Regions from separate parts of the Brevibacillus ruminantium genome, predicted to be linked through region 3. Evidence: predicted binding sites of a transcription regulator. Region 3 holds the regulator's gene; each other region holds the start of a gene.
What was found. Region 3 encodes LexA, which represses DNA repair genes until DNA is damaged. Its sites were predicted from a motif close to CGAACATATGTTCG; they were not measured.
Positions count from the first base shown of each region.

Region 1: NDK47_RS10575 (DNA polymerase IV) is a predicted target of LexA. The motif match lies at 1,461-1,474, and genes of this name have one in related genera.
Region 2: NDK47_RS00180 (WYL domain-containing protein) is a predicted target of LexA. The motif match lies at 5,647-5,660, and genes of this name have one in related genera.

Region 1 covers NZ_CP098755.1:2,158,943-2,165,759, reverse strand. The annotation lists gene NDK47_RS10580 (YhjD family protein) at 1-165, opposite strand, end outside; gene NDK47_RS10575 (DNA polymerase IV) at 162-1,403, opposite strand; gene NDK47_RS10570 (GNAT family N-acetyltransferase) at 1,667-2,182, shown strand; gene NDK47_RS10565 (hypothetical protein) at 2,369-3,931, opposite strand; gene recG (ATP-dependent DNA helicase RecG) at 4,157-6,211, opposite strand; gene sdaAA (L-serine ammonia-lyase, iron-sulfur-dependent, subunit alpha) at 6,208-6,817, opposite strand, start outside.
Region 2 covers NZ_CP098755.1:39,402-46,218, reverse strand. The annotation lists gene nagE (N-acetylglucosamine-specific PTS transporter subunit IIBC) at 1-485, shown strand, start outside; gene NDK47_RS00225 (DUF7916 family protein) at 505-1,428, shown strand; gene NDK47_RS00220 (hypothetical protein) at 1,634-1,813, opposite strand; gene NDK47_RS00215 (helix-turn-helix domain-containing protein) at 1,875-2,093, opposite strand; gene NDK47_RS00210 (helix-turn-helix domain-containing protein) at 2,260-2,613, shown strand; gene NDK47_RS00205 (winged helix-turn-helix transcriptional regulator) at 2,729-3,061, opposite strand; gene NDK47_RS00200 (DoxX family protein) at 3,200-3,625, shown strand; gene NDK47_RS00195 (hypothetical protein) at 3,777-3,929, shown strand; gene pdaA (delta-lactam-biosynthetic de-N-acetylase) at 4,078-4,833, shown strand; gene NDK47_RS00185 (L,D-transpeptidase) at 5,024-5,386, shown strand; gene NDK47_RS00180 (WYL domain-containing protein) at 5,411-5,629, opposite strand; gene NDK47_RS00175 (aspartyl-phosphate phosphatase Spo0E family protein) at 5,869-6,168, opposite strand; gene NDK47_RS00170 (AbrB/MazE/SpoVT family DNA-binding domain-containing protein) at 6,420-6,665, shown strand.
Region 3 covers NZ_CP098755.1:2,542,500-2,549,316, reverse strand. The annotation lists gene NDK47_RS12540 (DUF896 domain-containing protein) at 1-100, opposite strand, end outside; gene yneA (cell division suppressor protein YneA) at 181-537, opposite strand; gene lexA (transcriptional repressor LexA) at 698-1,324, shown strand; gene NDK47_RS12525 (DUF456 domain-containing protein) at 1,412-1,897, opposite strand; gene NDK47_RS12520 (DUF4269 domain-containing protein) at 2,048-2,695, shown strand; gene NDK47_RS12515 (PLDc N-terminal domain-containing protein) at 2,726-2,926, shown strand; gene glnA (type I glutamate--ammonia ligase) at 3,071-4,405, opposite strand; gene NDK47_RS12505 (MerR family transcriptional regulator) at 4,513-4,923, opposite strand; gene NDK47_RS12500 (methionine gamma-lyase family protein) at 5,122-6,405, opposite strand; gene hflX (GTPase HflX) at 6,411-6,817, opposite strand, start outside.

The sequences.
Region 1 (6,817 bases), 380 kb from region 3:
CCAGCGGGACAGATCCTGAAAAAACCAGTGATAAGAAATTTTCAAGGGATTCGCCTTCAGGTGTTCCAAATCCACCATCGCCACCCGGAACAACAGGCCATACAGTACATACAGGCGGAGCAGCTCTTGTTCGCCTTCGCTTTCCTCGCGCGGACTGGCCGTCATTTATAATGCCCCCCGATCTTTCTCGCCCGCTCCTGGGCCTGCCCTGCCTGCAAGGCAGAAACGGCCCGCAGGATGGCATCCGGGCCGTAACGGTTGCGGATGTCGTCTACGGCGCGGGCGAGTGACCGCTGTTTATGTGTATCTGTAAAGAGATTGAGCTGCACCACGTTGTCGGGTACCAGCTGCTCCAGATTAACGCCCACACTTCGCACCGGCGTCCCCTCCCAATGCCGGTCGAACAGGCGGCAGACCGCTTCATACAGCGTCATCGCATCGTTCGTCGGCTCTGGCAGCTTTAGCTGGCGTCCGAATCCCACGGGAATATCGAAATCAGCACCCCGGCAGCCAACCGAGACCACATGGCCCATCAACTCCTTGCTCCGCGCCCGGCGACAAACCTCCTCACACAGCTCCAGCAGCACCACCTTGATATCGGCTGCCGTATGATAATCGCGCGGCAGCGTCATGTGGTGACCAATCCCTTTTTGGGTGTCATGCGTGCCCAGCGAAACAGGCGAATCGTCCAGACCATGTGCGGTGCGCCACAGCACTTCTCCGTTTATTCCCCAGCGCTTGGTTAACACAGCGGGAGAGAGCTGTGCCAGCTGGCCGATCTGATAGATGCCCATGCGATGAAAATGCCGCTTCATCCGCGAGCCTACGCCGAACAGCTTCTCGATCGGCAGCTTCCAAAGCGTATCGGCCAGCTCCTCTCGCTTGAGCCAAAAAATACCGACCTCCTGCTTTTTGGCAAAATTGTCGCAGGCCATTTTGGCCAACACCTTGTTTTCTCCGATGCCGATCCGGGCATTGACTCCTGTCTCCAGCCGAATCCGCCGCCGGATCTCCTGTGCGATCTTCCACGGATCGCCAAACAGCTTGATACTGCCAGTCACGTCCAGAAATTGTTCGTCAATCGAGTACGGTTCTACCAGATTCGTAAACGACTCAAAAATGCGGGTAATTTGCACGGCAATCCGGATGTAGGTCTCCATTCGCGGACGTACGACCACCAAATGCCGACATTTTTGCTGAGCCTGCCACAGCGCTTCTGCCGTAGTCACGCCGTACGACTTGGCGATCGGGCAGGCCGCCAGCACGACGCCGCTCCTCCGTTCGGGGTCCCCCGCCACCACGATTGGTTTGTCGCTAAGCTCCGGATTGGCTGCTTTTTCAATACTGGCGTAAAAGCTCTCCATGTCAGCGAGAAAAATAATCCGTCCATTTTCATGGGACATCAGAACCATCTCCTGTATAGGAACAAATGTTCTTATCTGACTCTGTTCTTATTATAGCAAACAAACGTTCGCTTTTATACCTGTCGTATGCAAAAATGGGCTGGTAATTGCAGGAAGTCGTCCTGATTATCGAGAACTCATGTAAGCATGGCAACCAAAGAGCAAAAGCCATGCCTACATTCGCCCCCCGCATGTACCGAACGCGTTTTACACAGTCGGCGCAGTGGGGAAACACAGGTGAAAACACAGGAGAGGAGAAAAGCATGAGGATTCGTCTGCGACCAACGTCCCCCAAGGATATTCCCTCTATATACGAAACCGAGCAAATGGAGGAAAACCGCGTTTACATTTTGCCGTGGGAAAAAGAGCGGCATCAGCTCTCTCTCACTGATCCCGATATTCGCCACCTCATTGTGGAAGAAGCGGATACCAGCCGGGTGGTTGGATACGTCATCCTGGCCGGACTAACCAACCCGCACGGAAGTATTGAATTGCTGCGAATCACGATTTCAGAAAAAGGAAAAGGGTATGGGCGCCAGGTGCTTCGGGAGATTAAAAGACGAGCTTTTCATGAATGGGGAGCCAACCGTTTGTGGTTGGACGTGAAGGAGGAAAATAAACGCGCCCTTCAGCTCTACCTGTCAGAGGGCTTTATCATGGAGGGAAAATTGCGGGAGTGTCTCAAAACAAATGATCGATATGAATCTTTGATCGTTCTCTCCCTGCTGGCCCGGGAGTACGACGGTCAGGCTGGAAGCGAGACAAGCAAGTCCCTGTAAGAGAATCTTTCGCCTTTGACAGGATCGTCCGAAAAAGCACAAAAATTATGCAAAGCGGCTGCCCATACTGAATCGCATTGGAGAATAAAGAAAAACGCGGAAAATGATGAACTGCACCCCATTTGTTAGACACATCTAACATTTGGAGGTGCAGTTCATGAACCCGCGATTTTTTATTTTCGTTATTCATTCGGGTTTCTGCAAATCATAAAGGCTCAGCAGATACACCCACTTGCTGTCCCGGCTTACTCCCAAAATGTCAAGCCCAGGCTGCAAGTCTTCAAGCAGCGTCTCCGTCTTGTTCCGATCAGCGTCAAACACATTGAGATTCATAAAGCTCCCATGTTCGCTGTCCTTGTACTTGGCAAACAGGAACCGGTGACTGCTTGGAAGCCATACCCCTTCCCCCATAAAATCGGCCACGTGAGTAGTACCTTTATAAAAACCCCCGTTCCAAAACATCTGATACATCCCGTCATCGGTTTGCAGATAGCCCGACCAGCCTTGCTTTACCACAGGCGGATTCCAAAGACTGATCGTCTTTGTCCCCCAATCAAAGCGATGGACCAGTTCTTCAAAACTCTCTTCGTGTTTCCTCATGCGAATGATTACCTGTTTTCCATCATCCTGCAGATCAATAGGAATTACCGCTCCATCCATTTCACTGGTAGGTACAGTGCCCTTCAGAACCCCGGCGAATCGGCGCTGCTGACCGCTTTCAAGCTGCACGATCAACAGGTCGAAATCCTGCTTCTGCTCCTCTGTCCCCACAGCCATCAGCAGCTTGCTACGGTCGCGGCTAAAGCTTGCCCCGTGAACATAACCATCGATTTCGATCCGGCTGACACCCTCAACCTCGGGCACCTTCACGCCTTTATCCGGCTCCGCATAAAAAAAACCGCGCCGATCCACATAAAATCGGCCTTCTCCCCGATATGTCGTCATCAGCTCGACAGGATAGTGGGTCATGGTTTTCTCCTGCACGTCGTAGATCGCATACAATAGAGGATGGAGACCATCGCATTCACAGTAGTGAGTGTAACGCCTGAGAAATAAATAGCGCTGCTCCTCATCAAGGAACGGCTCACTCAAATAATGAATCGGAAATTGACTGAGCTTCTCTCTGACCTGGCCATCGAGGGACATCCGCCATACTTGATTGGGCGGCAGGACAAGCGCGAACAAGTCCGGCGACTTAGCAAGCACCTGTCCGGACTTGGTGCGTGCCCCGTTTACAGCCAGCCGATACTCGATTCCCATCCCTGTCACTTTTTCCTGTGGGGTCGCACGCAGATGAAGCTGTTTGTCATGGACCCAGCGAAATTCAAAGTCCGGGTGGACAAACCAGTCACCGTTGTTCTCCTCCTTCGCCTGGGCGACAATCGCTTCCTCCACACTTTTTCGATCCATGGCTTCGCGGAAAAACAGCGTAAAGGTCTGGGGCCCCATCCCGACAACAGTGCGGATCGGCGATTGCAGCCTCGGTTCTTCGTCAAGGCGGATCACCACCGCATCTTTCATCGCGGCATAGTCAAATGGAATTTCTTGTATCTGCCACTCGTTTGCGGAAGCACCTGGCACCGACGCCCCCGAGCCTTCATCCGTCGGCTTTTCCCCCGCTGAGGGCGGCAAACCGGCTTGTGGCGGCGCCTGATCCTGAGAGACAGGGGAGCCCTCCGTAGGCAAACTGCACCCTGACAAAAGCAGTGTTCCGAGCAGGAGCCACACGAATCCCTTTGAACGAAACATCCTTATGACTCTCCTTCTTTTTGGCAACTGTATTTTTCCATTAGACGGCAGGGACAGGCGATAAGTTACAGTATCTGTTAACAGAAAAAAAGCCCTTCCGAGATTGGAGGGGCTTACCACCGTGCATAGAGGACAAGCTAAGTCCCATTTTTCCCAGAAAGGCTTCACTTTTTTGGACCACGGCCCCAAGACTATCCCACAGAAAGCCAGTACGAACCGCTCGCATCAGTCAAACACAATCCCGTCCAAAACTCCCTCGCGCTTCAAGTATTCGCGCAGCCAGAAATACTGCTCCGCCCTCCAAAACTCATCCCTCTCTACCAGAGAGGCCGTCTCCTGGCGGGCAACCTCCAGCGCTTTGAAATCACTCATCAAGTCCGCCACTTTAAATTCGGGCAGACCGCTCTGCTTGGTTCCGAAAAAGTCACCGGGACCGCGCAGCTCCAGATCGCGGCGGGAGAGTTCAAAACCGTCTGTCGTTTCGCACATGACGCGCATTCGCTCTTTCCCGATTTCCGTTTTGGGATCGGCAATCAGTACACAATACGACTGATCGGAGCCGCGCCCGACACGCCCGCGCAGCTGATGCAGCTGCGCCAGCCCGAACCGCTCGGCATCATAGACCACCATAAACGTCGCATTGGGCACGTTGACCCCTACCTCTACGACTGTGGTCGAGACGAGAACCGCATACTCCCCAGAGAGAAAGGCCTGCATCACCGCATCCTTTTCCTTCGCGGGAAGGCGACCGTGCATCAGCCCTACCCCATATTCCGAAAACACTTGGGACAGCTGGGTATGGACATCAATGGCGTTTTGCACATCCAGCTTTTCCGACTCCTCGATCAACGGACAGATCACATAGGCCTGTCTGCCCTTTCGCAATTCACTGCGCATTTGCTCCAGCACCTGATGGAACTGCTCATGCTTTTTCCAGGTCGTCTCGATCGGTTTGCGGCCCGCCGGCATCTGGTCGATCGTCGAGACATCCATATCGCCAAAGGCCGTGATTGCCAGCGTTCGCGGAATAGGCGTAGCGGTCATGAACAGCACGTCCGGGGAAAGGCCTTTGTTTCGTAAAATCCGCCTTTGTTCTACACCAAACCGATGCTGTTCATCCGTAATGACCAGCCCCAGCTTGGAAAAGTAGACATCTTCTTGAATCAGGGCATGCGTCCCGACGACGACATCAGTCAGACCCATTTGCAATTCTCCGATCACTTCGCGCCGCCGTTTAGCTGTCAGCGAGCCGGACAAAAGCGAGACTTGAATGCCGTACGGGGAAAGCAGCGACGTAAGTGACTGTAGATGCTGCTCGGCCAGAATCTCTGTCGGCACCATCAATGCCCCTTGGTACCCGGCTTTGACAGCCGAAAACAAGGCAATCGCTGCCACCACCGTTTTCCCCGATCCCACATCACCCTGGAGCAGCCGGTTCATCGCATAAGGGGCCCGCATATCTGTGAGAATCTCCTTGATCACACGCTTTTGGGCATCCGTGAGGGGAAACGGCAAAGCCCGCACAAAGGAGCGCACCTCGTCCATCGGGATAGAGAGCGCCACCCCTTCTGTCTGCTCGCGGGTAATTCGGCGAAGCGCCTGCATTTTGAGCTGGAACAAAAACAGCTCCTCAAACATGATGCGGCGGCGGGCTTGTCGCCCCTCCTCGGCGTCAGCCGGAAAATGGATCGAGTGGATAGCAGCGGGTCGCGACATCAGCCGATAGCGACTGACGATGTCCGGCGGCAGAATTTCCGGGATTTGCTCCCCGTACTGCCGCAATCCCTGCTGGATCGTCTTGCGCAGCAGCGTATGGGTCACATCGCCGCCCAGCGGGTAGATCGGTGCCAGCTCGCCTCTTTTTTGCGCCCGGTCCGAATCCGTCTCCGTCATTTCGCTGACGGTAATCTGCAGCTTGTGCTTGTCCCACTTTCCCGTGACGAGAATCTCTTTTCCGGGCGACAGCCTGCTTTTGACAAAGGTTTGATTAAACCAGACAGCCGTGACCACCACTCTGTCCATCACCAGCTTTACCGAAAGGCGCGATTTTCGCTTGCCGTAAAAACGAACAGAGGGTTCGCCGTAGACAATCCCTGCCAGCGTTACCCTCTCTCCATCCTTGACCTCTGTCAAATCGCGCACGCGGTAATCCTCATAACGAGAGGGAAAATACTCCAGCAGCTTTCCCACACTGGTAATGCCCAGACCGGCAAAAGCCTTGGCCCGCTCCTCGCCTACCCCGTGCAAAAGCGAGACGGGCGCGTCATACCAATCGTTCATTTCTTCGCCAACTGCACACCGAAGATTTTGGCCTCAATCTGACGCCCGGTCTGCGTAGCGGCCAAGCCTCCCTGTGCGGTCTCCTTGAGCGTGGTCGGCATCGCGCAGCCAATCCGGTACATCGCCTCAATCACTTCGTCGGTCGGCACCACACTCTTGATGCCGGCCAGTGCCATATCGGCAGCGACCGTTGCGATAGCCGCCCCCATCGCATTGCGTTTGACGCAAGGAACCTCTACCAGTCCGGCCACGGGGTCACAGACCAGACCAAGCATATTTTTCAGCGCGATCGCTACGGCTTGTGCAGACTGCTCCGGCGTACCGCCCGCCATCTCGACAATCGCCGCAGCCGCCATCGCTGTCGCAGAGCCAACCTCTGCCTGGCAGCCGCCAGCGGCGCCGGAGATAAAGGCGTTGTTGGCGATGCAGTAACCGATGGCCCCCGCAGTAAAGAGATAGTTGACCATCTCTTCGCGGGCCGGCTGGAGCTTGTCGGATACCGCAAATAGCGTACCCGGCACAATCCCGCAGGCACCTGCAGTCGGAGTCGCCACAATCGTGCCCATGGCGGCGTTCACTTCATTTACAGCCACAGACATGGAGACT
Region 2 (6,817 bases), 2.5 Mb from region 3:
TGACAGGAATCTCCGGCGTGATCGTGACATCCCTCGGTATCAAGCACGGCTTCAGTTTTTCAGCCGGTCTCATCGACTATCTCGTCAATTATCACTTCTCTACCAACGCACTGCTCATCATTCCTGTCGGTCTTTGCTTTGCCATCGTTTACTACGTCCTGTTCCGCATCATCATCGTAAAGTTCAATCTGAAAACGCTGGGTCGGGAGGATGACGACGAAGAGCATGAAACCGCATCGGCCAACACCAGCATTCAGGAGAAGGCGCGGAATGTGCTGGCCTGCATCGGCGGCAAGGAAAACGTGGTCAGCGTAGACGCCTGCATCACCCGTCTCCGTCTGGTTCTGAAGAATGACAAAGGGATCAATGAAAAAGGGCTGCGGGAGCTGGGAGCAGCCGGGGTAATCAAGCTGGGTCAAGGCAGTGTACAGGTGGTGTTTGGGACACAGTCGGAGGCGTTAAAAGACGAGATCAACAAACTGTAGACCAGAAAGGACGGGAATCATGGTCAGCAAGCGATTACTGGATTGCACGGCATCTGACTTTGCGCAGATGACCGGGCAGGATTTGAAACAAGCGATCAAAGCATCCGAGGGACGCAGCCTGATAGCCGAAGTCATCAGCGCCACCCCGCCCCTCTATCCCAGCGTGACCAATGCGGAGCTGGCTGCAGCTTTTGGCGCGGACATGATCCTGCTCAATTTCTTTGACGTACAATCTCCTTGCATAAAAGGGCTGCCGGACTGCCGGCCGAAGGAAGTAGTGCACCTGCTAAAACGGCTGACTGGCAGACCGGTTGGACTCAATCTGGAACCGGTTGATCCGCACGCCAGACAAGCGGAAGAGCTTTCCGTGCTCCCGCCGGGCAGACTGGCTACTGCGGAAACCTTTTCGCTGGCGAAACAGTTGGGCTTTGATTTTGTCTGTCTGACCGGGAATCCCAAAACAGGGGTGACCAACAGCGAAATTGAGGGAGCGATCCGTACCGCCCGTGCAGTGATGGGCGCAGAAATGCTGGTGATCGCGGGGAAAATGCATGGGGCTGGTGTAGAAGGAGAAACGGGTGGTTGTCTGGTGGCAGAGGAGGCGATTCAACGCTTTGCGGAAGCAGGAGCGGATATCATCCTGCTTCCTTCTCCCGGCACCATTCCCGGTATCACACTGGATGTCGCCAAAAAGCTGGTGGATCTGGTCCATGCACAAGGGGCTATGGCTCTGTTGGCGACGGGAACCAGTCAGGAAGGCTCCGATGAAGCGACCATTCGTCAAATCGCCCTTCACAGCAAAATGGCCGGCGCCGATCTGTATCACATCGGAGATGCCGGGTACAGCGGGATTGCGATCCCGGAAAATATCATGCATTACTCCATAACCGTCCGGGGCAAGCGCCACACGTATGTCCGCATGGCCTCGTCGGTTATCCGTTAGAAACAGACAGGTCTTTGTTTCAAATGACTAACAGGATTACAAATTGACATGTGATTGTTTTTTAAAGCGGTTCTTCTGAGAGAACCGCCTTTTTCTATTCGCTCTGTTTCGCTCTGTTTGCTCTGTTCGCGCTATTCAGTTCAAACCAAATTCCAGCGCATCTGCCACAGCTTTTGTTAGCTGGTGATTCTTTCAGTAACTCCTTCTACCTGATCCACGTTTCGGCCATCTGCTCCTTTTCTTCAACCTGCTTTTCAAACCGCTCCAGACGCTGGAGAAATTCGTTGCAGGCCGGCACACTTTTCGGTGCCATCATACCGAGCTCATAGGCAATCGTTCTTTTCCATATTTCTAGCTGTCTTCGATTGGCTTCTTGAACATTCACCTCTTTCCACCCCTCGCGACATCATTGACTACATGATTGATACCATTCCATTTTCTCTTTGTTATAACAGCAAATATAGACAAATGAACAAATCGCGAAGCTGACAATTCAGTTTGCGTGCCAGTATGGGGAGATGATTTGCCTTGAAATCATAATCCCCCTTTTCGTATTTCAGGTACGTCGATGCGTTTTTAAATCCCAGCGATTCCGCCATCTCTTTTAACGTAATGCCGATTTCGATCCTCCTTCGCGCGATGAACTTCAGGTTTATCCTCTCCAACGGAAAACCCCCTCTATTTGCCAATTTAGCAAATTGATCTCATCCATATATTACCTTTTCATATTCAGCAAAGTCAAGTACAACCTTGTCATTTCGACAAAAAACTGTTTTCCATAATGGAAAATTGGTAGAATATAGTTGCATAAATCGAAAGGTTGTGGGTGGTATGTCAATTGTCGGTCAACGGATTAAATACCTGCGGGAAAGATGCAAATGGTCCCAAATCCAATTGGCCGAGAAGCTGGGCATCCATAATACCGTACTGTCCCGGATTGAGTCAGGGGAGAAGAAAAGCGTGGATAACTACCTGATATCCAAAGCGGCAGACGTCTTTGAGGTGACAACCGACTTTTTGCTGGGAAAAACGGACAACCCTGCTCCGTATTGGACAAAGAAAGTGACGATATCAGAAGAACATGCCTCGTACCTGGATGTAGAGGGGCTTACAGACGCAGAAATAGAAGAAGTGAAAAAGCATATTGCCTACCTCAAGTGGAAAGCTCTTCATCCCGAAAAATAAGAGAGCGTACGCTTTTGCCTGGGGATACCGCTTGCGTAATGAAAAAGGAATGAGAAAAGGTGCTGGACGATTCGATCCAGCACCTTATTTATCGTGTAGAAAATTGGCAACGACATCACAGCGATGTATGATCATCCAGCTCCATCCACGTCTGAGACCATTGCTCAATCCCCAGAAGAACCGGTTTAAGGGCTTGCCCCTTTTCCGTAAGCGAATACTCTACCCGGATTGGCGCGGAATCGGTGTACACATGTCGATGTACCATTCCTTCCTTTTCCAAATCCTTCAAACGCTCAGACAATAGTCTTCCGCTGATGGGAAGCGCCTCTTCAATCGCACAAAATCGCTGGGGGCCCAAAAGCAGTTGATGCAGAATCAAACCCGTCCAGCGCTTCCCCAGGAGCTGCATACCTTTTTCAAACTTCGGACAGAGAGAGGACTGCTTCATTGTCATCACCTCGATTCATTTCCAGTATACCGCTCTTTTTCTATTCCTTCAAAGGATTGACGGAATAAGATTATTAATGTAAACTAACTTACTATAAGTAATTAGATTACTAATTGTATATTTCGGGAGGTAGCTTTTATGGAAAGTTCATTCGATCGACGCACGGAGTGGGGACTCTTGCTGGTGCGTGTGGTTGTCGGGATATCATTTGTCTTGCACGGATTGTCCAAATTTCAGATGGGGCTTGATCAAGTAGCTGGTTGGTTTGCAAGCATGGGCATTCCCGGTTTTTTGGCCTACGCAGTTGCGTTTGTGGAGCTGATTGGCGGCATCGGCTTGATTCTCGGGGCAGGGACCCGGGTCTGGGCTGCATTATTGGCCGTCGTCATCGCCGTGGCTACATTCAAGGTAAAGATTGCTAATGGCTTTTTGGGCGGAGAGAGCGGTCCCGGCTATGAACTGGAGCTCCTGCTTCTGGCGATGCTGCTGCTTCTGGTTCTTGCCAAGCGTTCTGCCTTTTCGCTTGATCACGTATTTGCAAGCAAGGCTCGCACCCACAAGTAAATCCTTGTTTTATCAGGTAAAAACCGAATGCTCCCGGGGATTAACGGGGCATTCGTTTTTTTCGTGAGAGTTATTGGACAATCTCTTTCTAATCTGGCATGTTCTTTGGCTTCCCGACACATGCTAGTAACGAGAAGGAGGTGAGTTCTCGATGTCTGATCAACAAAATCGGAGTGAAATCATTTTTCATACGGAAACCAAAGTGCCCGTGGGTTCGACCGACAAGCGAAAAGTGAGAAGATTGCCGTCAGACGAGCTGTATCCTCTCCCCCGTCCTCATCCTGTTCCTTGGCAGGAGGACTAGGTCGTCCCTTTCGTCCTTACATAGAGTTGCTGGAGAAACCGTTTGAGGTTGCTGCAGAAACTGTTTGAGCATAGCGAGATGAACCACACATCCAATCCATCAGGAGGGCTTTACTCTGAAACGCATATCGATACTCACCGTTTTTGTCTTGCTCTTGTCTCTGTTTACCCTGCAAGCGGCTGCCTACCAGGAGGTTCCCCACCATTTCGGGTTTAAAAAGAGCAAAGGCGGGCAGCTTCCCTCGATTGACCAAGAGGGCTTTAAGAACATTATTGATAAACACGGCGCTATTTTTACGGGAGATACCTCCAAAAAAGAGCTGTTTCTTACGTTTGACAATGGCTATGAAAATGGGTACACCGCCCGCATTCTCGATACGTTGAAGGAAAAAAAGGTACCAGCTATTTTTTTTGTGACCGGTCATTATGTGAAGGATCAGCCAGAATTGCTGAAACGGATGCGTGCCGAGGGACATCTGATCGGTAATCATTCCTGGAGCCATCCCGATATGACCAAAGTAGCCAATCCCAAGATTAAAGAAGAGCTGGACAAGGTAAAAGAAGCCGTCACCCAGGTAACCGGGCAAAAGGAGATGCAGTTTTTGCGTCCGCCTCGGGGAATTTTCAGCGAGCGGACACTGGCCGTTAGCAAAGACTTGGGCTATACCAATGTTTTCTGGTCGATTGCCTACAAGGACTGGGATACGAAGACGCAAAGAGGCTGGAAGTACGCTTACGACAACGTGACGGCCCAGCTCCATCCCGGTGCGGTAATCCTGCTTCATTCCGTTTCCAAGGACAATGCCGACGCTTTGGGCAGTATTATTGATGCAGCACGCAAACAAGGCTATGAATTCAAAGCTCTCGATCAGCTCCGGCCTGTTCCCCCGCTCGTGACCCCTTAGCTTAGTGAGGCTGCTGGCCGGCTCCGACAATAGAACCTGAGGAACCTGCCGTCAGATAGGTCGGCAGGTTTTTGCTGTGTAAATGGGAGGGCTTTTCGCAGCTGCCTTTCCGGGGACCCGCTCGGGCTTCGGCGCATAGGATGGTATAGAGAATAACGGTTCCCTACAGACTTCAAGGGAGGTGCTTTTCATACCGTCCTACCAGATACGCATCTCAATCAACGCGCTGCGCCTGGACCTGTATGACGGCAATCGACTGGTCCGCTCTTTCCCGGTCGGCCTGGGGAAGCTGGCCACCTCTACCCCTCACGGCGACTTTACGATCATCAGCAAGGTTCCGTACCCTAATTCCTATCCGGGGGGCCCGCTTTCTGTTTTTGGCACCTATTGGCTGGGGCTTAGCAAACCCCACTATGGCATTCACGGTACGAACAACCCGGCATCGATCGGCCACTATGTGTCACACGGATGCATACGAATGTACAACCAGGACGTAAATACCCTGGCCAGATTAGTGCCCATCGGTACGCCCGTCAAAATCAGGCAGAATTAACCTCGTCAACGCACCGGCCGGGTATCAACCGCTTTTTTTGACGATTCCTGCTGGAGACACAGCCAGGATATTCTCTATATCGAAAACACGTGGCGCCCGTCGTGTCAGGCAATATGCTTTAATCTTCGAGCCGATGATCGCTTGCAGGCGCAGTGTGCGCTTACTGATTTTTCCGGATCGGTCCTGGTAGATGATCTCCACCAACTGACCCGCAGACAGGTATTTCTTCATTTCATTAATCATGTCAGCACCCCTGAACAGGAACGTTTGTTCTTATTATATGCGAACAACATGCGAACATGCAAATAAAATGGTGCTCCTGTCTGGCACACAATACAAACGGGTAATAACAAAAAAGCTCTACTTGCCCAAAACAAAAGGCAGTAGAGCTTTTGACAAATGTCCGATTTTGACGAATCCCTCCGATGCATTGAGCTTGCGAACACCGGAGCAAGTCGTAAAATAAGAAGGAGATATATGTCTTATGAAGAACAAAGATTCTTCTCTATATGCTTATATTTTCGCAACTGTATTTCATACACATGCTGGTCCAGGAGCTGACTTAATTTTACTACTGACTCATTCGTAAAACTCCCTGTTTCTTGGACCAACAGAACAAGTTGTCGTCTCAAGTCCTCCACCGTTTGAAAAAGGGTGTCTCCGGGCTGAACTGCCAGCTCTGTACCGTACTTGGTTTGAGTTGCATGCAGCGCTCCCCCTGGAGACATTCCTTGGACGAGGTAAGAGAGAGGAACCTCTTTATCACTTAAAATTGCTACCATGAGCCCCACCCCCTTTTTCTTACAAAATAGTACAATTATAACTATACCTCGATATCCCAAAACCGCCCGACTGCGAAAAATGGAATAGTCGTATGTACCTAATCATTTTCCTCTAGAATGATTCCACATGAGAGAATACCATGACTTGGGTCACATTGTGATCAAAAGATAGCCAAAGAAACCCTTTTCCTCCCTTCTCTTTTCCAAATTCATGGTATAATATTACAAAAATTGCGAAGGGGATTTGTGACGTGAAAGCTACTGGAGTTGTGCGGAAAGTGGATGAGTTGGGACGTATTGTTCTGCCAAAGGAGCTTCGGGACATCTTTAATATCAACATAAAAGATCCACTCGAAATCTATGTGGACGGAGAGCAAATCATCTTGAAAAAGTACGAGCCTGCTTGTGTGTTTTGCGGCAGCGCCGGTATGACAACCTACTTCAAAGGCAAGCTGGTGTGCTCGAACTGTACGAGCGAAGCGAAAGGAATCGACTGATCCAGGGCTGCCCGGTTCCAAGAGGAAAAACCGCTTAGATAGGCATGCATTGTGTCCGCTTCCAGCGTTCACGGTGCGGCCTTTCTTTGTTTTGGGCCAAAAACAAACCCCCGGAAATTCCGAGGGCTGCTAATCGCAATATCTTTCGTTGT
Region 3 (6,817 bases):
GCAGCTCTTTTTGCTCCTGCTTTTCCTCGTCGGTCAAACCGGCTTCTCGCGATTTCTTGGACAGTTCATTGATCCGTTTGATTTCCGCGTCTGATACCAAAACTGTTTCCCCTCGCTTTCAATGAATGCCGCTCTATTATATCATATCGCCGCTTTGAAGCAAGTAAAAAGCTTTGTGAATCAGGGCTTTATGGGTATCTGAAGTGTCTGGCCCGGATAAATGATTGCTCCATCCAGTTTGTTCCATGACTTGATCTCATTGACCAGATCTCGAACATCCATCCCCTCATCGCTGCGGTGATCAACAGCCAGCTTCCAGAGACTGTCCCCCGGCTGTACAGTTACTTCCTTAACCGCCTGGATGTGCTGCACGGATGGAACAGGCTTTTCTCCGGAAGCAAACACTAGTTCGGTCAATGTATAAAAAAAGAGAGTGAAAGCAGCAAAAAACAGAATCGCGTGACCGCGGGTTATTCCAAACCGCACTTTTCGCTCTGGCTTTTTGGCAAATCGGTTCGTCATCGTCATCGAACTCATCATCATCATCCCCCTGCAAACAAACGTTCTGTATGTTCTTGTCCTCATCATAATGCGAACATGTGTTCATGTCAAGAAAAAAGTCGAACTTATGTTTGTCGAACGCAAGATCCCATGGTATAATATAGAAAACATGTTCGAGAAGATTGAGGTGTGGTTTATGTCCAAACTATCAAATAGACAGCAAGCCATTATCGACTTTATTCGCAAGGAAGTACGGGACAAGGGTTATCCCCCTTCCGTACGCGAAATTGGCGAAGCTGTAGGGCTTGCGTCTAGCTCAACCGTCCATGGCCATTTGGCCAGACTGGAGAAAAAGGGATTAATTCGTCGCGATCCGACAAAGCCGCGTGCGATTGAACTTTTAAAAGAAGATGAGCGTTTTCAGCAAGACGATTTTGATGTGTCAGTTGTACGGGTACCGGTCATCGGCAAAGTAACCGCCGGACAGCCCATCACCGCCGTGGAACAAGTAGAGGACTACTTCCCTCTCCCGGACAGTATTGTTACATCGGACAAGGTGTACATGCTCCGTGTCTCTGGTGACAGTATGATTGAAGCAGGTATTCTCGACGGCGACTATGTCATTGTTCGTCAGCAAAATGTTGCAACCAACGGCGATATTGTCGTAGCCATGACAGAAGAGGACGAAGCAACCGTGAAGCGGTTCTTTAAAGAGAAGCACCACTTCCGCCTGCAGCCTGAGAACTCCACGATGGAACCGATTATTCTGGATTCTGTGACCATTCTGGGGAAAGTGATTGGTGTCTACCGTTTGATTCACTAGGACTGTACAGTAAAAGGCGTTCGCAGGATAAACACTGCGAACGCCTTTTTCTTCTTTTCCTATCCACGATGATCAAATGCTCATTTCCTACAGGGCCACAAAAAACCAGATAATCATGACAATCTGCAGCATTACTTTTACGAGTGCACTGCTCAAAAATCCGATCAATGAGCCCACTCCCGCCTTGACTGCTCGTTCAATCGGCTGATTTTGAAACAGCAGCTCGACCAGCACCACCAATACAAATGGCATGATCAGCATGCCAAATGGGGGAAAGAGAAAAATCCCCAAAAAAATTCCGAGCACTGCTGCCCAAGACGATGCCTTTGAGCCCCCGTATTTTTTTACGAAGTACATGTTGGTGAGCAAATCTGCCCCGTAGAGCAAAATGCTCATAGCAACCATGCCCCACCAGAACGAAGCTGGAAGTCCTGCACCAGGCTCGGCAATAAAAAAGTGATAGATCAGGAAACCGCCCCACAAGAGCAGCGTATCTGGCAGCACAGGAAAAAAGATACCGACGATACTGATCACGAATAAAAGCGATATAATGATCCAAAGCACAATGTCCATATGGTTGACACTCCCTCCTGTATAGGGTATACGGATAAAGGGCGCCTTTTGTTTCTTTCTGCCCCAGTTTTTTGTCCCACAGTATTCCCACAGTCAGATGGTTTGAGTCAAAAATACGGATCGTTCTGAGAGAAAGGGGATTCGAAGGAAATGTTCTCGGCACATGCTCATTACCATTCCCGTGATTGGGCCAACTTGGATTATCTCAAAACCGGCACCCCTCGTCAGCAAGCAGCCTGGCTCGCCTTGGACAGCCTCGGGATTCCGTCCTCGTTACAACAATTTCAGCCCATCCTGACGGGTACGATACCGCTGTCTATCGATCTGGCTGAAAGTGACCTAGATGTCATTTTTTTCGCTGAGGATTTGGATCACTTTGATACCATTTTGAAAGAGAGATACGGCAGCTTGGATCATTACAAGTCGTATCGTACGGAGGTTGCCGGCGTCCCTACCAGCATTACATCGTTTTGGCACCGTGGCTTCTGGCTGGAATGCTTTGCGCAGCCTGTTCCCGTCTCGCAACAAAATGCTTTTCGTCACATGATCATCGAAGCCCGATTACTGCAACTTGCCGGAGATCAAGTCGCAGCTGAAATCCGTTCACTCAAACACAGTGGATTGAAAACCGAACCCGCCTTTGCGCATTTCTTCGGCATTTCCGGTGAGGACCCATACCAGGCATTGCTTGAGCTGGAGGCATACTCGGAAACGGAACTGCGGAAGCTGGTCAAAACAGCGAAGCATAACCAGCCGACAAAACAGGCAAAAATTGAATCAGATTGGCATCGCACATAAACCATCAAACGAAAGCAGGTGCAAAGTCCTATGGATATCGGCTTCCTATCGATTATTCCGTTGCTCTTCATCCTCTTTTTAAACGTAATCAACATCCTCATCAGTGTTTGGGCCTATCGCGATTCTCGCCGGAGAGGAAACAGCAAGGAATTTTCCGTTGTCGTACTCATTGCCCTTTTATTTTTTCCCATTATTGGTTTGATCGTTTATCTGGTTATTCGAAATGACTAGAATCATTACAATCGTGTATTCGCACCAATCAAAGAAGTGATCGTGGGTGTTTTGTGGGGGCCCTTTACAGAATAAGCACCAAAACCACTTCACCCACACCTATAGAAAAACCCTTACACCAATAGGTGCAAGGGCTCTTTCCTGTTAATACGTATTCATATACTGTGTACGCTCCCACTCATGTACACGGGTGCGGAACATATCCCATTCGATCTCTTTTGCGCTGACGAAATGCATTAACGCATGTTCTCCCAGCGCTTCGCACATCACAGGGTTCGCTTTGAGGCATTCGATTGCTTCTTTCAGTGTGGCAGGCAAGCTGGAGATGCCTGCTTCCTCACGCTCCGCCTCGTTCATAATGTAGATATTGCGATCAACTGCAGGCGGTACTTGCAGCTTGTTTTTAATGCCATCCAGACCTGCACGCAGCATGACAGCAAGCGCCAGATACGGGTTAGCTGCCGGGTCTGGATTGCGCGCTTCAATCCTCGTACTCAAACCGCGGGATGCCGGAATGCGGACAAGCGGCGAGCGGTTTTTCGCGGACCATGCTACATAGCAGGGTGCTTCATAGCCAGGCACGAGACGCTTGTAGGAGTTAACCAGCGGGTTGGTAATCGCTGTAAAGCCGCGAGCGTGTTTGAGGATACCTGCCAGATAGTGTTTGGCGATGTCACTCAGGCCAAGTGGATCCTTCTCATCGTAGAAAGCATTTTTCTCGCCCATAAACAGCGATTGGTGCGTATGCATGCCAGAACCGGCGACGCCGAACAGTGGTTTCGGCATAAAGGTTGCGTGAAGACCATGCTTGCGGGCAATGGTTTTAACGACCAGCTTAAACGTCAGAATCTGATCAGCCGCCTGGATGGCGTCTGCGTATTTGAAGTCCACTTCATGTTGACCAGGAGCTGTTTCGTGATGAGAAGCTTCCACCTCGAAGCCCATCCGCTCCAACGTCAGGACAATATCGCGTCGGCAGTTTTCGCCCAGATCAAGCGGAGCAAAGTCAAAGTAACCACCCTGGTCGTTCAAATCCAGTGTCGGTTCTCCCTTGTCATCCATTTTGAACAGGAAAAATTCCGGCTCCGGTCCCACGTTGAAATTCGTAAAGCCCATTTCTTCTGCTTCTTTCAGAGCCCGCTTCAAAATGTAGCGTGGATCTCCTTCAAAAGGTGTGCCATCCGGATTGTAGATGTCACAGATGAGACGCGCCACGTTGCCATGCTCATTGCCCCAAGGGAAAATGACCCATGTGTCCAGATCTGGCACCAGGTACATGTCGGATTCTTCGATGCGGACGAAGCCCTCGATGGAGGAGCCGTCGAACATCATTTTGTTGTCCAGTGCTTTTGGCAGCTGGGATACCGGAATCTCGACGTTTTTGATGATTCCAAGCAGGTCTGTGAATTGCAAGCGAATGTAGTTTACATTCTCTTCCTGGGCTAAACGAAAGATGTCTTCTTTGGTGTACTTGCTCACGATTCTCTCCTCCTATATGCTCTTGGGTCTGAGGTTGTTCAAAAAGCCAGGATGCCGGAAAGCGAGTGGACTCACTTACAAGCATCCTCCGTTTTGAGCAAGCTCTATCAGTGGAAGAAGCGGGATAGCTCTCCACGTATTAACGCATCTTCGCCAGGGCGATTTGCGTTATTGAAAAGGATTTGTTGCTTGAGGAGCTGGTGCAGATCTTGTTCAGTCAATTCTTTGCGCTTGGCCTCCGACTTCACAGTGATTTCTGTTATTTCCGGGGCCGGTTCCTGTAACTGCAGGACTTGCTTGATTCCAGCGATGTTCAATCCTTTTTCGATCAACGTCTTCACTTCAAGCAAGCGATCAACATCATTAAAGGAAAAGAGTCGCTGCTTCCCTTCTGTTCGTGCTGGCTGAATCAATCCATTCTGTTCATAGTAGCGAATCTGCCGTGCCGTCAGGTCAGTCAGCTTCATCACAATACCAATGGGAAACAGCGCCATGTTCCGACGAAGGTCATCACTCACGACTTGTCCCTCCTTTGAAATCATCCTCGTTTGCTATTGTATGATTCAAAAACTTATCTGTCAACGCATGTCAGAAAAGTTCACACAAAAAAATTAAAAATAGGCGATTGGCCCCTCATCGGAACCTTTCGCCATTCCTGTGTTTTGTGTCCTACACTTCCAAATTCGCACCATTTTTCACTTTGTTGAAGCTAGCCTTTATGCTTGCGCTGCATCCAGATCAAGCAGCCCTTTTTCAAGCAATCCATCCAGTGCGGTAAGGATGCCCACCTTTACATGGGAATAGGTCAAGCCGCCTTGGACAAACCCGAGGTAGGGGGGCCGAATCGGTCCGTCTGCTGAAAACTCGATGCTGGCGCCTTGGATGAAGGTTCCTGCCGCCATAATCACGGGATCGGCATAACCTGGCATCTCACTTGGATGAGGTGTGACGTGTGAATCGACTGGAGCACTTTTTTGAATCCCCTGGCAAAAGGCAATCAACCTCTCTGCCGTGCCAAACTCAACGGATTGGATCAAGTCAGTGCGGGGATCATTCCACAGCGGGTCGGTGCGAAAACCAAGCCGCTCCAGGAGCGCAGACGAAAAAACCGCCCCTTTCAAGGCTTCACCCACCACATGAGGCGCCAGAAAAAAGCCCTGATACATCTCCAGCAAAGAGTAAAGAGAAGCGCCGCCCTCAGCACCGATGCCCGGGGCTGCCATGCGATACGACGCACGCTTGACCCATTCCTTTTTACCGACGATATACCCGCCGGTTTTGACCAGTCCGCCGCCTGGATTTTTAATCAAGGAGCCTGCCATGATGTCAGCTCCGACCTGAAGCGGTTCCCGTTCTTCTGTAAATTCCCCATAGCAGTTGTCTACAAAAACGATCAGTTCGGGATTGATTTCTTTCACAAACTGAATCATTTCCTGAAGCTTGGCAATCGTAAAGGACGGGCGATCCGCGTAGCCTCGCGAACGCTGAATGCCGATCACCTTGGTTTTCGGTGTTATCGCCGCAGCCACCGCCGGGAAATCAATCTCTCCGGATGGAGTCAGGGGGACAAACTGGTACCCGATGCCGTATTCCTTTAAAGAGCCCTGCCCTTCTCCGCGTACGCCCACCACTTCTTCCAGCGTGTCATAAGGCTTGCCGGTAATATAGAGCAAGTCGTCTCCCGGACGAAGCAGACCAAACAGCGATATCGCGATGGCATGTGTTCCGGAAATGATATGGGGACGAACCAGAGCGTCCTCCCCACCGAATACGTCTGCATAGATCGATTCCAGCGTGGAACGTCCTGCGTCGTCATAGCCGTACCCTGTCGAGGGGGCAAAATGAAACTCGTTCACCTGGTGCTTTTGAAAAGAACGAAGCACTTTTAACTGATTGAAATCAACAAGGGAAGCGATCTCCTGATGCCGCCCTGCGATCATCCGTTCTACTTCTTGTACGATGGGGCGCAACCGCTCCCCGTGTGCAAATAACGAAAACATCTCTCTTACCAACTCTCTTCTACAGTCTCTGGTTTATCCAAAAGGAACGGAGCGATTCTCCCGTAAATGGGATGGTCTTTGTTCACACGAACCGATATCCGATAGGTGGCTTCAGACTCGTCGAACTCCTGCTCCATCTCCACGCCTTCTCGATGCAGAAGGGACAAAATATCTCCCCGCTCCGCTGGAACAATCAGCGTGTATCGGTCAAACGATGCATACACATAAGATTCGATCCGTTTCAGCAGCCCGGCACGATCCTCTTCGCGAATGGCCGAAATTACAATGGAGTCCTCCACCGGAGGCAAATACGTTCCCGGCAGAATCAGGTCAGCTTTGTTGAATACGACAAGCTGAGGGATGTCGTCGGCTTTTAGTTCGCGAAGAATCCGGTCGACCACTTCCATGTGTA